DNA from 2 places in the Clostridium tanneri genome. Region 1 is predicted to be linked to the other one. Evidence: riboswitches for the same ligand, from Rfam matches in the RefSeq annotation. Region 1 holds a riboswitch; the other holds the start of a gene.

The links. Region 1 has a riboswitch for glycine ahead of P8V03_RS06185 (GrdX family protein). Riboswitches for the same ligand answer to the same signal wherever they lie in the genome.
Region 2: it holds a riboswitch for glycine, as region 1 does, so the genes downstream of both, gcvT (glycine cleavage system aminomethyltransferase GcvT) here and P8V03_RS06185 (GrdX family protein) in region 1, are expected to answer to the same signal.

What each region holds. Positions count from the first base shown of each region.
Region 1 covers NZ_JARUJP010000005.1:134,346-142,404, forward strand. Annotated here, with positions in the region: gene P8V03_RS06155 (VanW family protein) at 1-152, shown strand, start outside; gene P8V03_RS06160 (VanW family protein) at 382-1,716, shown strand; tRNA gene P8V03_RS06165 (tRNA-Leu) at 1,804-1,890, shown strand; gene P8V03_RS06170 (N-acetylmuramoyl-L-alanine amidase family protein) at 1,924-2,658, shown strand; gene P8V03_RS06175 (tRNA (cytidine(34)-2'-O)-methyltransferase) at 2,920-3,387, shown strand; gene P8V03_RS06180 (DegV family protein) at 3,407-4,243, shown strand; glycine riboswitch at 4,877-4,979, shown strand; glycine riboswitch at 4,983-5,035, shown strand; gene P8V03_RS06185 (GrdX family protein) at 5,125-5,502, shown strand; gene trxB (thioredoxin-disulfide reductase) at 5,665-6,588, shown strand; gene P8V03_RS06195 (thioredoxin family protein) at 6,614-6,946, shown strand; gene P8V03_RS06200 (glycine/sarcosine/betaine reductase component B subunit) at 7,120-8,059, shown strand, end outside.
Region 2 covers NZ_JARUJP010000018.1:56,116-64,174, forward strand. Annotated here, with positions in the region: gene gcvPB (aminomethyl-transferring glycine dehydrogenase subunit GcvPB) at 273-1,724, opposite strand; gene gcvPA (aminomethyl-transferring glycine dehydrogenase subunit GcvPA) at 1,711-3,066, opposite strand; gene gcvH (glycine cleavage system protein GcvH) at 3,078-3,452, opposite strand; gene gcvT (glycine cleavage system aminomethyltransferase GcvT) at 3,471-4,577, opposite strand; glycine riboswitch at 4,649-4,743, opposite strand; gene P8V03_RS14370 (MBL fold metallo-hydrolase) at 4,993-5,715, opposite strand; gene P8V03_RS14375 (hypothetical protein) at 5,905-6,636, shown strand; gene P8V03_RS14380 (hypothetical protein) at 6,685-6,870, opposite strand; gene P8V03_RS14385 (amino acid permease) at 7,060-8,059, opposite strand, start outside.

The DNA of each region.
Region 1 (8,059 bases):
AGGGCATGGATGCTACAGTAGATTATGGGAATATAGACTATAAGTTCAAGAATAACTTCAAGTATCCTATATACATTCAAGCATATACTTCAGGTGGAAATGTGACATTTGTTCTGTACTCCAATGTGTCAGCAAGAAAACAATTCAAATAGTTTGTTCTATATAGTATAATAATTAAGTATGAAGCTGAATTATGTCATATTGCAGTATGCCTAATTTTATCATACTAAAGCGTATATCTAATTAATGCTTTAGCGGAAGGATAATTAGTGCTTATATCCTAGTGATGTATAGAAGACACTAATGTTGGCTAGCGTTATTTTAGGTGAAGAGGTGGTACCGATGGTAAGGAAAAAAAGAAGTAAAAAGAAGAAGTTGCGGATGGGAGTTTGGACAACAGGCGGAATCTTATTACTTAGTATTATATCAGGAATGTTATATATGCATAATAAAGTAAAGGCTTGGGACAATATAATATACCCTGGCATTAAGATTGAAGGCGAAGATTTATCTGGAAGGAATAAAGAAGAAGCAAAAAAGATTGTAGAACAGAGACATGGAGCGGCGGTCTTGAAAAAGAAATTAAATATAGTTACTCCAGACAGGACTTATACATTAGATTATTCTAAAATAAACCCTAAGCATAATGTGGATGAGGTTGTTAAGGAAGCTTATGAATATGGTAAGAATTTAAACTTATTTAAACAATATAGACTTATAAAAAGCAAAGAAGGAAAGCAGTATAAATTAGGTTTTACTTATGATTCAAAGCCTATAACAGAGCTTTTAAATAACATAGAAAAAGATATTAATAAAGAACCGGTAAATGCAAGGTTAAAGGGATATGGCGGTAGCTTTACAGCGGTTCCTGAAGAAAGTGGAAGAAAGCTGCAGAAAGATAAGCTTCAAAAAGAGATAAGTTCTAAATTAAATGGCGATAAGGGACCAGATATTAGCATAGAAGCCCCTATAGAAGTTATTACTGCTAGGATTACTTCAGATAAGTTAACTACTATAAACTCGAGGATTGCTACATTTACAACAAATTATGGCTCGATATCCTCGGCTGAAAGAGCAAATAATATAGTTTTATCTACAAGAAGTATAAATGGCCTAGTGATGCTTCCAGGAGATACCTTTAGCTTCAATGAAGTTGTTGGAGAAAGAACTGCTGGAAAAGGATATAAGGCGGCACCTGTAATTATTGGAAATCAAGTGGACTCAGGACTAGGAGGCGGAATATGTCAAGTTTCTACTACTTTATATAATGCGATTTTAAGAGCAAATATAAAGTCAGTAGAAAGAGCCCATCATACACTTCCATCCCACTATGTACCTTTGGGACTGGATGCTACTGTTGACTATGGTAATTTAGATTACAAGTTTAAAAATACTTTAGATTATCCTATATATATCGAAGGAGATACCTCAGGAGGAAATGTTACCTTTAATATCTATTCAAATAGTTCCCTTACTGGAATAGTTACAGAGGTAATTTCAGAGGTTTATGAAACAATACAGCCTGGAGTAAAATACATTGATGATCCTACTTTACCTGTTGGACAAACTCAGCAGACTCAGGCACCTTCTACTGGTTTTAAGGTTAAGGTCACAAAACGAACTAAGCAAAATGGAAAAGTAATAAGTGAAGAAGTGATAGCAAATGATTTCTACAAGCCTGTAGATGCAGTCATAAAGCGAGGCACTAAAAAGTAATTAGGAACAAAGGCTTCTTTGTTCCTAATTTTTTTCTGATTATATTCACATATATGGTAAAATATGATATAATTGTAAATGTAATTTGCGGGTATGGCGGAATTGGCAGACGCGCTAGATTCAGGTTCTAGTGAAGGCGACTTTATGCAGGTTCAAGTCCTGTTACCCGCACCATAAAAAACAAAAACTTTATAAGGGGATTGTAATATGAGAATTGCTAATAGGAAAAGATTTACGCTTTCTTGTATTTTTTTTACCTTGTTGATGTTAATAATTGGAAAAAACCAAATTGTATTTAGCGAAGGGAAGGTTTTTAAAGTAACTTCATCACCAGAAGCAAAAGAATTAGGTAAAAATGATAACGCAGTATTAAAAAATAAGAAGAGATATATTGTAATACTTGATGCAGGCCATGGAGGCATTGACAAGGGGACAAGTTATCAAAATATAAACGAAAAGGATATAGCTTTTAAAATTACTAAATACACAGAAACTGTTTTAAAGTCTAAAGGATATACAGTAATATTAACACGAAACGAGGACAAGCTACTTCCACTAAAGGAAATAGGTAATATAGTTAACGCTGCAAAAGGAAATGTTTTTGTTTCTATACATATAAACTCAATTAAGGACCCTAGCTATAAAGGAATGACTACTTATTATTATGCTCCAGAGGGATACCAGAAAGATGAAAGGGTAAAGCTTTCAAAAACAATACAAAAAGAAGTTGTAAAAAGTGATGGATGGGAAGATAAAGGAATAAAAACACAAAATCTAGCGGTGCTTAGATATAGTGAGATCCCTTGTGCTTTAGTAGAGTGTGGTTTTATAACTAACAAAGAAGATAGAGAAAAATTACTAAAAGAGGAGGTGTTAAGGAATATATCTGAAAACATCTCAAGGGGAATTATTAAATATCTCAATGAAAGTGAAGGAAACTAGAGAATATTTTTGGTTAAAAGTGGAATAATATAACTTAAGGAAGTTAGTGTTCTACAAAGCAAAAATTTTCAGGAAAAAATATATTTACAATCTGAAATCCGAAACATGAGTTATAAAATATAGGAATAAGGTCTATATGTACTTTACTATTAGAATATTATAGAGTAATATATTTAATGAAGTTTTTCAAATAGTTAGAAATCCTCCTTGCTATAGGAGGAATTTATTTCTTAATTGCAAAGTACAAAGGAGGAAAAAACATTGAGTTTAAATATAGTATTATTCCAACCGGAAATACCACAAAATACAGGGAATATAGCAAGGACTTGTGTTCTTACCAACTCTAAATTACATTTAATAAAGCCTTTAGGATTCAGCTTGGATGAAAAGCAGGTAAGAAGAGCAGGACTTGATTACTGGCAGTACTTAGACCTTACAATATATGAGTCCTATGAGGAACTTAGGGAAAAATATAAGAATTCTACTTTTTATTTTTCAACTACTCACGCTAAAAATTTCTATCATCAAGTAGAATATAAGGAGGGGGACTTTGTAGTATTTGGGAGAGAATCCTCAGGTTTGCCAGAGGTAATAAGGGAAAGTGATCCTGAGAGGTGTATAAAAGTACCAATGATAAATACTACTACTCGTTCTTTAAATTTATCTAACACCGTATCTATAGTTGCATATGAGGCACTGAGGCAGATGGATTTCCCTAATATGAAATAAGTAGGAAGGTTGTGAAGTGATGGAAAAGGTAAAGATAATAACAGATAGCACCGCAGACCTGCCAGACTATATTATAAAAAAGCATGATATAGAGGTACTCCCGCTTTTAGTTAGTATTAATGAGGAAAGCTATAAGGATGGAATAGATATAAACACCCATACCCTTTTAGCTAAAATGGCAAGCTCAGATACATTTCCAAAAACAGCTCAGGTAATACCTCAAAGATTTATAGAATGCTATAAAAAATATATAGATATGGGATATAAGGTAGTTTCCATTCACCTCTCCTCAAAAATGAGCGGAACATATCAATCAGCTTGTATTGCGAAAGAAACGCTGGAAACAGAAAATATAGTTGTCATAGATAGTTTAAATGTCACATCAGGATTAGGGCTCTTAGTGCTAAAGGCTGCTAAGTTGAAAGATATGGGACTTAATATAGAAGAAATAGAAAAAGAACTGTTAAAGATAATACCTCATATAAAAAGTGCGTTGGTTTTTAATAGTTTGGACAACCTCGTTAAAGGTGGGAGGTTGTCCAAAACAGCAGGAATTATAGGAAATATATTAAGTATAAAACCTATATTAGCGGTAGAAAATGGAGAAATGGTTGTTATTGATAAGGTTCGTGGAAGTAAGAAAGCTATAAGGGCTATTTTAGATTATGGAGATAAAAAGGGAATAAAACAAGGAGAAGATGTTATACTGTTAGAAATAGCTAGTAAGGATGTTAGTTCATTAAGAGAAGAGTTGAAGCTTAGGGGAAATGCTTTTATTGAATGCGAAGTTGGGTGTGTAGTTGGAGTTCATGCTGGACCAGATGCCTGTGGCATATTCTTTGTAGAAGATTTTTAAATCACTTTTATTCGGTAACTAGGGTCAATAGAGGTAAAAACTCATCTGACTTAAGTTTCACTTCATCGACAGTCTAGGAAGCTCTTGTATATTAATTTATTAACAACATACTAAATTAGAATGAAGCTTACCTTATTGCTTTTGTTTAAAATTTGTTTAAAATAAGTTGACTGTAATAGGTGCGGCTTATTTTTTTTATCAATGATTGTTAAAAAATAGTTCATAATTCCACAACTGGGTTGTTAATGAATTATCAATGGTTGAATTGGGTCAAAATATAAAAACTTAAAAGAAAATGACGAAAATTGTATAAATTTAGATTATTAAGTTACAAATTAGCGTATTTTGTTAGAGTTCATTGAAAAAATATACATAAATTCATTTTTTAGTAACCATATTGGTAAATGATGGGTGATATTATCAGCAATTCGAATATGATTTATTAGAAAATGTAATAATTAATATTTCAGAAAAGTATAGAATTTTTGCACTTGATAATATATAATAATAAATGTAAACAATAACATAACAAAAACATAACAAAATTCAATAATGTTGGATGAAATTTTCGGGAGATTAAGTAGAAATGTTAACAATCAGTTAATGCGAATTTACTTAGTTATATATCTAAAAAAGTAATTTTAGGTATATGACATCCTTAAGTGGATAGCCGAAGGAGGAAGTACTATAAGCGAAATAGTATGAAGCTCTCAGGCAAAAGGACCGAAAATGGACAAGTCTCTGGAAAGCATATGCACCGAAGGAGTAAAACTCTCAGGTTAATAGACAGAGGTAAAGGCTGAAGGCTTTTATCTCTGTTTTTTTGTGTGTCTAGTTGGAAATATATGTATGGCGCTTAAAGCCTATAAAGGAGAGTTAGTATGATAGAACCTATAATAGTTGTAACAAATAATCCCATGAGCAAAGAGAATTTAAGCAGTAAATATGTAACTGAATTTATAGATGGGTCTACCATAGATGTATTTAAGAAGGTAAGAAGCTATATTCATAATGGTCATAAACTTCTTACTCATCCTTTAATGAGTAGTATAAAACCAAATGAGACGCCTTATAGAACAGTTATTATATCAAAAAATAGAGAAAAAGCTGTAGAGGTGGACTCCTTAAAGTACATAGAAGAAGGAATAAGTTCAACTGAAAAGTTCACTAATAAGTTTGGAATTCCTAATTGGAGTGAACAGGTTTTAGAAGACTTTCAGTTGATAGATTATGATTTAATCTATCATGCCTTATATTAATGTAGCTTAATAAAGATTATAGTTCACCCTTTTAAGTAGAATGTACAGGAATTGAAAAACTTATTGTTATCCTGTAAAATTAAGGTTTAGTCATAAGGGCGAATAGCTCTAAGCAAATTTTATCAGTAATAGTTTAATTAGAGATAGTAGGAGGTAATGAAAATGTCACACATTTACGACACTATAATAATCGGTGGTGGACCAGCAGGATTATCAGCAGGACTTTATGCTGCAAGATCAAGAATGGATACATTACTTATTGAAAGAGCTAAATTTGGAGGACAAACTTCAACTACAGATGAATTAGAAAACTATCCAGGATCAATAGAGAATTGTACAGGTCCAAGTCTTATCGAAAGAATGAGAAAGCAAGCAGAGGAGTTTGGAGTTAACTTCGGAAAAGATGATATCGCAGAGGTAGAATTAGAGGGCGATGTTAAGGTTGTAAAGGGAAAAAATGAAACTTACAGAGCAAAGACTATAATAGTAGCAACAGGAGCTACTCCAAGACTTGCAGGATTTAAACAAGAGCAAGAACTAAGAGCAAAGGGAGTATCATATTGTGCTACTTGTGATGCAGACTTCTTTACAGAACTAGATATTGCAGTTATCGGTGGAGGAGATTCAGCTATAACTGAAGCAATATATCTTACAAAGTTTGCTGAGAGTGTAACTATAATTCACAGAAGAGATTCTTTAAGAGCAGCTAAGTCATTACAAGAAAAGGCTTTTGCAAATCCTAAGATAAAATTCATCTGGGATTCAACTGTTGATGCAGCTTTAGGAGATGAAATATTAGAAGGTCTTGTAGTAAGAAACTTAAAGACTGGTGAAACTAGTGAATTAAAAGTAGATGGATGCTTCGTATTTGTTGGATATGACCCAATTTCCCAATTGTTCGATGGACAATTAGAAATGGAAGGCGGATATATCGTAACAGATGAAGACATGAGAACAAACATGTCTGGAGTATTTGCTGCAGGGGATGTAAGAAAGAAAACTTTAAGACAGGTTATAACTGCAGCAGCAGATGGAGCTATAGCTGCAACAGCTGCTGAGCATTATATAGCAGAACATAGTAAATAAAAATTGGTAGTAGGAGGATTTTGAAATGATAGAATTAAACAAAGAGAATTTTGAAGCTGAAGTTTTAACTTATACTGAAAAGCCAGTTTTCGTAGATTTCTGGGGAGATAAATGTGAAATATGTAAACAGCTTATGCCAGGAGTACATGACCTTGAAGGAAAATATGGTGACAAGATAAAGTTTGCTAGCTTAAACACAAGCACTGCAAGAAGACTAGCTATATCACAAAAGGTTCTTGGATTACCAACAATGATAATCTACAAGGATGGAGAAAAGGCAACTTCAATAACTGCAGATAAAATTGCTTCATTAGATGATATAGAAGGATTTATAAAAGCTTACTACGAAACACTTTAATAGTTACTAATTAATAGTAGAGAGTTGGCAGTTTGCAAAATAAGTTAACTAAACAGCAGACTCTATGCTATTAAATAATAAATAATTACTCATAAACCTAGAAAATTGTATTAAATATTGATTGGGAGTTAAATACTTAACTCTCAATCCAAATAAATTTGGAGGTGAACACTTTGCGTTTAGAGTTAGGAAAAATCAACATAAAAGATATTCAATTTGGAGCTGAAACAAAGGTTGAAAATGGAGTTCTTTATGTAAACAAAGAAGAGTTACTAGCAACAGTTAGTGGAGATGAGAGACTTGCGAGCATAGACTTTGATATCGCAAAACCAGGTGAAGAAACAAGAATAATACCTGTAAAGGATGTTATCGAGCCAAGAGTTAAGGTTGAAGGAAAAGGCGGAATATTCCCAGGATTCATAAGCAAGGTTGACATGGTTGGAGAAGGAAGAACTCATGTATTAAAGGGAGCAGCTGTAGTTACTACAGGTAAAATAGTTGGTTTCCAAGAAGGTATTATAGACATGAGCGGAGAGGGAGCTAAGTATACTCCATTCTCAAAGACAAATAACTTAGTTATTATTTGTGAGCCAAAGGCAGGAGTTAAACAGCACGAGCATGAAGAAGCTGTAAGAATGGTTGGATTTAAGGCTGCTACTTACCTTGGAGAAGCAGGAAGAAACGTTGAGCCAGATGAAGTAAAAGTTTATGAAACTTTACCACTATTAAAACAGGTTGAACAGTATCCAAATCTTCCTAAAGTAGTATACGTATACATGCTTCAAACTCAAGGACTTTTACATGATACTTATGTATATGGAGTAGATGCTAAGAAGATTATACCAACATTCTTATATCCAACAGAAGTATTTGATGGAGCTGTTGTAAGTGGAAACTGTGTTTCAGCTTGTGATAAAAACCCAAGCTATGTTCATATGAATCACCCAGTTATTGAAGATTTATATGAAAGACATGGAAAAGACTATAACTTCTTAGGTTGTGTAATTACAAACGAAAACGTTTATCTTGCAGATAAAGAAAGATCATCAAACATGACTGCTAAGTTAGTTGAGTATGTAGGAGCAGATGCAGTAATAATATCAGAAGAAGGAT
Region 2 (8,059 bases), on a different contig from region 1:
GTTAAATTCAACTATATATTCTTCTGTAATAAAACTTATAACAAACCCTATTTATATAATAATATCAAATTAAAGCCAACATTGTAAAATTATAAATAACTACTTTATAACCTTTATTTCAACTTACAGCTAATATTGAAATTCTACCTAAATAAAGCACTATTCATTATAAAAATGATAGTGCTTTAATCTTTAAGGGAGTTTAGATTTATTTTTATCTCATCGACTTATAGGTGTTAACAGCATACGCACTGTTTAAGCTAATAATAAAATTAGTTCCACTTAAGAATCGGAGTTCTTGCTGCCTTAACTTCATCTAATCTCTTTACAATAGTATTGTTAGGAGCAGATTTAACCAAATCAGGGTCCTTCTTTGCCTCTTTAGCAATTTCAATCATAGCGCTAACAAATTCATCTAAAGTTTCCATCGTTTCTGTTTCTGTAGGCTCTATCATAAGGGCTTCATGGACTATTAGCGGAAAATAGATTGTTGGAGGATGATATCCATAATCAAGGAGTCTTTTTGCTACATCTAAAGTAGTAATATGATTTTCTTCATCCTTTAAACCAGCTAACACAAATTCATGTTTACAAATATCATCTATAGCTAACCTATAGTAATCCTTTAATTTTACTCTTAAATAGTTAGCGTTTAAAACCGCAGTTTCACTGGCCTTTCTAAGACCCTCTGCCCCCATAGTTAAGAGGTAAGTAAAGGCCCTAACCATAACTCCAAAGTTTCCATAGAAGCTTTTTACCTTTCCTATAGAATAAGGTCTGTCATAGTCCAAATAATAACCTTCATCTTTCCTTGCCACTACAGGCTTAGGAAGGAATTCTGCCAGGTCTCCTCTAACACCTATTGGTCCGCTTCCCGGACCTCCGCCACCGTGTGGAGTTGAAAAGGTTTTGTGTAAATTTAAGTGGCATACATCAAAGCCCATATCTCCTGGCCTTGTTTTTCCCATAATAGCATTCATATTAGCTCCGTCATAATAAAGCAGTCCCCCAGCTTCATGTACAAGCTTTGCTATTTCCGTGATATTTTTTTCGAAGAGTCCTAGGGTACTAGGGTTAGTTAGCATTAAACCGGCTATTTCATCATTTAAAAGAGATTTTAGGCTTTCTATATCTACAGCGCCCTCAGCATCTGACTTTACTTCTATAACCTTAAAGCCTGCTACTGATGCTGAAGCCGGGTTTGTGCCATGGGCTGAATCCGGTACTATAATCTTATCTCTTTTGAAATCCCCTCTTTTTTCATGATATGCCTTAATAACCATAAGTCCTGATAACTCTCCATGGGCTCCTGCTGCTGGCTGAAGGGATACTTGTTCAAAGCCAGTTATTTCCCCAAGCTTTTCACTTAATTCATACATAAGCTTTAAAGCACCTTGTACCGTTTTTTCAGGCTGATAAGAATGCAGCTTTGTAAACTTAGGTAATGCGGCCATATCTTCATTGATCTTAGGATTGTATTTCATAGTACAGGAGCCCAGTGGATAAAAGCCTGAATCCACACCAAAGTTTTTAGTAGAAAGAGCGGTGAAATGTCTTATTACATCTACTTCACTAACTTCAGTAAGCTCTAGCTCCTTCTTATTTAATAATTCCTCAGAAACTAAACTCTCCATAGAAACTTCCGGTACATCACAACTTGGAAGGGTATATGCCTTTCTTCCTTTTTTAGATATTTGAAAAATAACCTTATTATAATCTTTCATCATTAATCCCCTCCAATGCAGTTACTAGATTATCAATCTGATCCCTAGTTCTCTTTTCTGTAACAGAGAGAAGCATAGCTTCTTTATAAAGAGGATATTCTTTATCTAACTGATATCCACCTAATATATTATTATCTAAAAGAACTTCATTAGTATATTTCACAGAACTATTAGTATAAACTGCAAATTCTTTAAAGAAAGGCTTGTTAAATACTGGTTTATATTTTTCGCTCTTTGTTATCTCATTAAAAGCATAGTGGGATTTCTGTATACATTGCTCTGCCACTTCTCTTAACCCCTGCTTACCTAGGGTTGTTAAATATATTAATGCAGCTAAAGCATTGAGAGCTTGATTGGAGCAAATATTTGAAGAAGCTTTCTCCCTTCTTATATGCTGCTCCCTTGCCTGCATAGTCAAAACAAACCCTCTTTTACCATCCTTGTCTGTAGTTTCCCCTACAATTCTTCCTGGAATTTTTCTAAGGTGTTTTTTAGTTGTAGCAAGGAACCCCAAATAAGGTCCTCCATAGTTTAAATTATTGCCGAGAGATTGACCGTCGCCTACTGCTATATCCACCCCGTATTCTCCTGGATTTTTCAATATTCCTAGAGAAATAGGATCACAAGACACAATTAGCAGTGATTTATTTTCATGTACAACCCTTTCTATTTCTGACAATTCTTCAATTATTCCAAAGAAATTTGGTGTTTGGACTATAAAGGCTGCTGCATCTTTATTAAGTTCAGCTTTAAGCTTTTCTATATCAGTAGCTCCCCCTAATTCCTCTATTTCTATTACCTTTTGATTTTTAAATTTACAGTAAGTTTTTAATACCTTCCTTATTTCTGGATGAACAGCAGTAGACACAATAATATTCTTTCTTTTTGTTGTATCCACAGCCATTTGTGCAGCTTCTACAGCTGCTGTTGCTCCATCATACATAGACGCATTAGCTGCGTCCATTCCTGTAAGGTTAGCTATCATACTCTGATATTCAAATATTGTCTGCAGTGTTCCCTGACTTATCTCTGCTTGATAAGGTGTATAGGCAGTATAAAACTCAGATCTTCCTACTAAGTGTTTAATTATTGAAGGTATATAGTGGTCATAAGCCCCAGCACCTAAAAAGCAAACTAGCTCTTCACAGTTTTTATTTAAATTAGCTAACTTATTCATGTAATTTTCTACTTCAATCTCTGACATAGAAGGATTAATATTTAATCCTTTACTTAGACGAACTTCCTTTGGAATATCCTCAAATAAATCATCTATTGAGTTAATTCCTATGGATTTTAGCATTGATTCTTTATCCTCCACTGTCAAAGGTAAATATGGATGCATATTTACACCTCCTAACCACATACTTTTTTATATTCTTCTGAATTTAATAATCCCTCAAGCTCTAACTTATCATTAAGTTCAATAACTATCATCCAATTTCCAAAAGCATCTTCATTTACTGCTTCTGGACTATCTACTAAATTATCATTTATTTGAATCACTTTTCCGCTTACTGGTGTATACAAATCTGATGCTGCTTTTACCGATTCAACAACTCCAAAAGTATCTTCCTTAGATAATTCTGCACCTACCTGCGGAAGTTCAACGAAAACTATATCTCCTAAGGAATCCTGTGCATAGTCAGTGATTCCTATATAAGCCTTATCTCCTTCAACCTTTACCCATTCATGATCCTTACTATAAAGTAATTCCTTTAAAACCTTCATATTTAAATCCCCCTTAAATTATTTATTGTAATTCTTTTTATAAAATTTTTTACTAACTACCACAGCTTCACTAAGCTTATTTCTGACCTTTATAAAGATTGTGGTTCCTAAATTAGAATAATCATAATCGATTAAAGCAAGTCCTATATTCTTTTTCAACGATGGTGACAGATAACCGGTAGTAACTTGACCTATTTTCTTATCACCGACGAAAACTTCATAGCCATGTCTAGGAATACCTCTATCCTTCATTTCAAAGCCAACTATTTTTCTCTTTAAACCTTCTTCTTTTTGTTTCACAAGGGCATCTTTCCCTATAAAGTTTTCCTTATCCAGCCTAACGAAGAAATCTAATCCTGCTTCCAGAGGGGTTATTGTATCCAATAACTCATTTCCGTATAACGGTAAGTTTACCTCAAATCTTAAGGTATCTCTGCAGCCTAAACCTGCAGGCTTTAATCCATCTTCTTTTCCAGTTTCCAATATTTTATCCCATAAGGATACTGCCTTTTCTGAGGAGGTATAAATTTCAAAACCATCTTCCCCAGTATAGCCTGTTCTAGAAACTAAACATTTTATCCCTTCAATTGAAACATTCCTCTTACAGAAAAAGAATTTGATCTCCTGTAAACTTGTATCTACAAGCTTTTGAAGTATTTCTTCAGCCTTTGGACCCTGAATTGCAAGCTGAACCACTGAAGGAGATATATTATTAAGTTCTACATTAAATTTGCCTTTGTTCTCAACCATCCACTGAAAGTCCTTTTCAATATTTCCTGCATTTATTACTAAGAAAAAATGTTTTTCATTAAACCTGTACACTAATATATCATCTACAATTCCTCCGTCAGGATAACAAACAGGTGTATATAAAACTTGGTTATCTACAAGAGCCTTTACATCATTAGTTACTAAATTTTGCACAAAACTAAATGCATCTTCCCCAATTACTTCTACCTCACCCATATGGGAAACATCGAATAATCCTGCCTTTGTACGTACTGCTTCATGTTCCTGTATTATTCCCTCATATTGTACAGGCAGTGCCCAGCCTGCAAAGTCTATTATTTTTCCTCCATATTTTTCATAAGAATCAATTAATGGAGTTTTTTTCAATTGTTCCATATTTTTAATGCCCCCCTAATATTTTTTTCCATGACAAAAAGAGGATATGAATGTTAAAGCTTAATTTAACCCACATATCCTCTGTAACTTTACCTGAGAGTCTCGACACAAACTATGTCTTGCACCATCGGTTCTGTATTCAAACAGCCTTTCCAGAGTTTCGTCCTACAGCGCTAATTTTACCTGAGAGTTTCTAATATAGCCGTGGAACTATACTATTGCTCCTTCGGTTAACAAATGTTATCTCACGCTATAGTCATCCGAAGTTTTTTTATTATACCTTTATTATACTTACCAATTTTTTCATTTTCAAGAATAGTTAGAATATTAACACCCTTTATTACATTTTAAAATTTTCACCATGTATAATATAATAATCCAAAATGAATGTGCTGAGATTTTTTATACTAAATAATTAATTTTTATATATCATATCCATATTTTGTTTATGTACAGTCCTTGTATATTCTGATTCAAAGTCTACTTTTTTCCCTTCCATTAGATCTTTTAAATAGCTAATGGTACTAAATATATCTTCTTCTGATAAATTTGAAGTATGACTGGCTACAATTTTTTTAGCATTGTACTTTAAATAGTTTTCTAAAGTTTTAACATATGTAGAAACGTCCTCACTTTCTACATATACTATAGGTCTTTCTAAGTTATCTCCTACATATAGTACTTTCTCTTCCCGGTCAAATATGGAGATACTATCTACTGTGTGACCAGGGCTGTAGAATAATTCTATACCATCTTCTTCAAAGATAATTTTTTCTTCAAAGGTTATATTGGGCAAGAGCTTTTCTACTTTTCCATCAATATACTTAGTATTTTTATTTATTTGTTCTTCCCATAACTCATCTGATAGCTTTCTACAAAGCCTATGACCAATTATATTACTTCCTTTAAAGCTACAATTTCCCCATATATGATCCCAATGGAAGTGAGTATTAATTACTACTGTTTCTTTTTTACTGTTTAATTGATTTATAATTGCTTCCATACTGCCTGGACCGCAGAAGGTATCTATAAGATAGTTTTTTGATTTCTTTTCTATTAAAAAAACACTGGTTAAGTAGTTTTCGATACTATCGAAGGTAAACATAGTAGTACTTTTACTTATTCTTTCTATTTTCATAACTCTATCCTTTCATCTTTAACTTCAGCATATATTTTTTAAAATTGTCAAACAATCTCAGTTTATATATTAACATAAACAATAACTTATTTTAACCTATTTCCATTTCCCTCATATTTACTATAATTTGTTTACCTTTTTCCTATTTTTGAATACTATAGTATATAGCAATAATAATAGGAGATTTTCATGTTTACCAGAATACCTAAAGAGCTTCAAACGGACAAAGTATATGTACTACAAACTAAATACGCAGACGTAGATGGTGACGGAGTTCTTGAAACACTCACCCTCACCGGTAAAAAACCTTATGGAGAAAACGGTTTTATTGAAGACATAACTCTTACTATAAAAAATAAAAAAGCGGCTGCGGATATAGTAGTAAAACCAGAGAATAATGATGGTTATTCTCCAACCTTATTCATCGGAAAATTTACAGAGGACAAAGTTCCTCAAGTGCTTTTGTCTATCGCATCAGGAGGCAGCGGTGGATACTACTTTAATTATCTTTACTCCTTTAAGGACAATATCACCAAGTCTCTTTTCGATGTTGACAAATTCAATGAAATGAGCACCTATAATGCTGTTTATCAGGATTACTATAAAGTTAAAATCACTTCAGAGGACGGAAAGCTAAAGGGTTTAATAGATCTTACTGCTATAAGAGATAATGATTATTTATCTAACCTTTATAATCCAAATGGAACTTTGAAAAAACCGGAAGTTGGCGGAGTATTAAGCCTTGGTGCCCTATCCCCTTTAAGCTTAAATGGAGCTGATGTATTTTACCTTCTTACAAATCAAAGAATAATAGGTTTGTACAATTCAGACACCTTAGGGGCTATAGAATCTATACTTCAAGTTACTGACAATGGCTTTAATATTATTGTAACTAGGCTTGTAGTGCTGCTAAATGAATAACTTAAAAGAGATATGGCAAAACTGCCATACCTCTTTTAGTTTGTTTATTTATTTACCGGACTTCTTATTTTTTATATTTTTGATATTTGTATATGTGCTAAAAATTACAGCTGTTGCTGCAACACTATTTATTATTATTCCAAAAGTACTTATTTTACTGCCTAAGGTTACAAATCCATACACTATAAACCCCATAACTAAAATGTTTATTAATATTGAAGATATATCTTTCATAAACTTTTCTCCTATCGTTAAATTTATCTCTTCAGTAGTTTAACTTACATTACTTATCTGTACTTATCATTTTTAATTATAACTCATATTCTGTGTATAAGCCAGTGGTAAAAGTAATTAGGATAAATTCCCCTTAAGAGCAGATAACCTAATAAAACAACGCTGCTTTATTAGGTTACGGCCTATGAGTTATATGGTATTCTCTTGTGTAAGAACCTTTTTCCTGCTTATTAACTTACCAGCTATAACAGCAACGCTTATTATCAATGGATATAATATTGCCCATCCTGCAAAAACAAAGATAACAACTGTTGCTATTAGTGAGATAAGGCTTATTGTAAACTTTATTTTGTTATCCTTAAGCAGCACTATTCCTGCTGCACAACCACCTAGATAGGTTAGTATGAATGTGGCATTAGGAAGTTGAATTAAACTTGTAAGAGATACTATTTTTAGAGAGTATAGTGTAACTACTAAAATAAAGGATAGCCCTAAGAAAATAAGTCCTCCTAGCGGCGTATTATATTTTTTTGAGACATATCCAAAAAACTTAGGTGCTTCTCCATTTTTCGATAGAGAAAATGCTAATCTCGATGCTGCTCCAACATAGGCAATAACTGTAGCAGTACATATAAGCAGACTGATAGTACCTATTACTACTTTTCCAGCTGGCCCAAATATTCTACCTATTATAGTAACTAAAGCTGCTTGTGACCCTGCTCCATAGCTATTAGTTCCAACGGTAGCTAAAGCAGTCATAAAGTAGAGAATACCTACAATAATCGCAGAAATTATTGTAGCTCTTATAACATCCTTTTCTGGATTGACAAACTCCTCGGACAAATGGGACACCGCTTCCCATCCAATAAAACACCAGAAGAGAATTGAAGATGCTTTTCCTACACTGGCTATTCCCTTTGGCATAAAGGGAGAAAAGTTTTTTAGTTCTATATTTGGTATTGATCCAATTACTGCTAGTACTAGTACTAATATAATACTTATTACAACAGCTACCTGTATACTTCCTGCAATATCCATACCAATAAAGTTTATGATTAATGCCAGCATAAGCATTGCTACAGCAATAATAATAGTCCACCTTTGTCCTAATCCAAAAGCTGAACTGAAATATCCCGCTCCAGTTATAGAGGCTACAGGTGCTCCTATTGGAACAGACATAAGGAAAAAC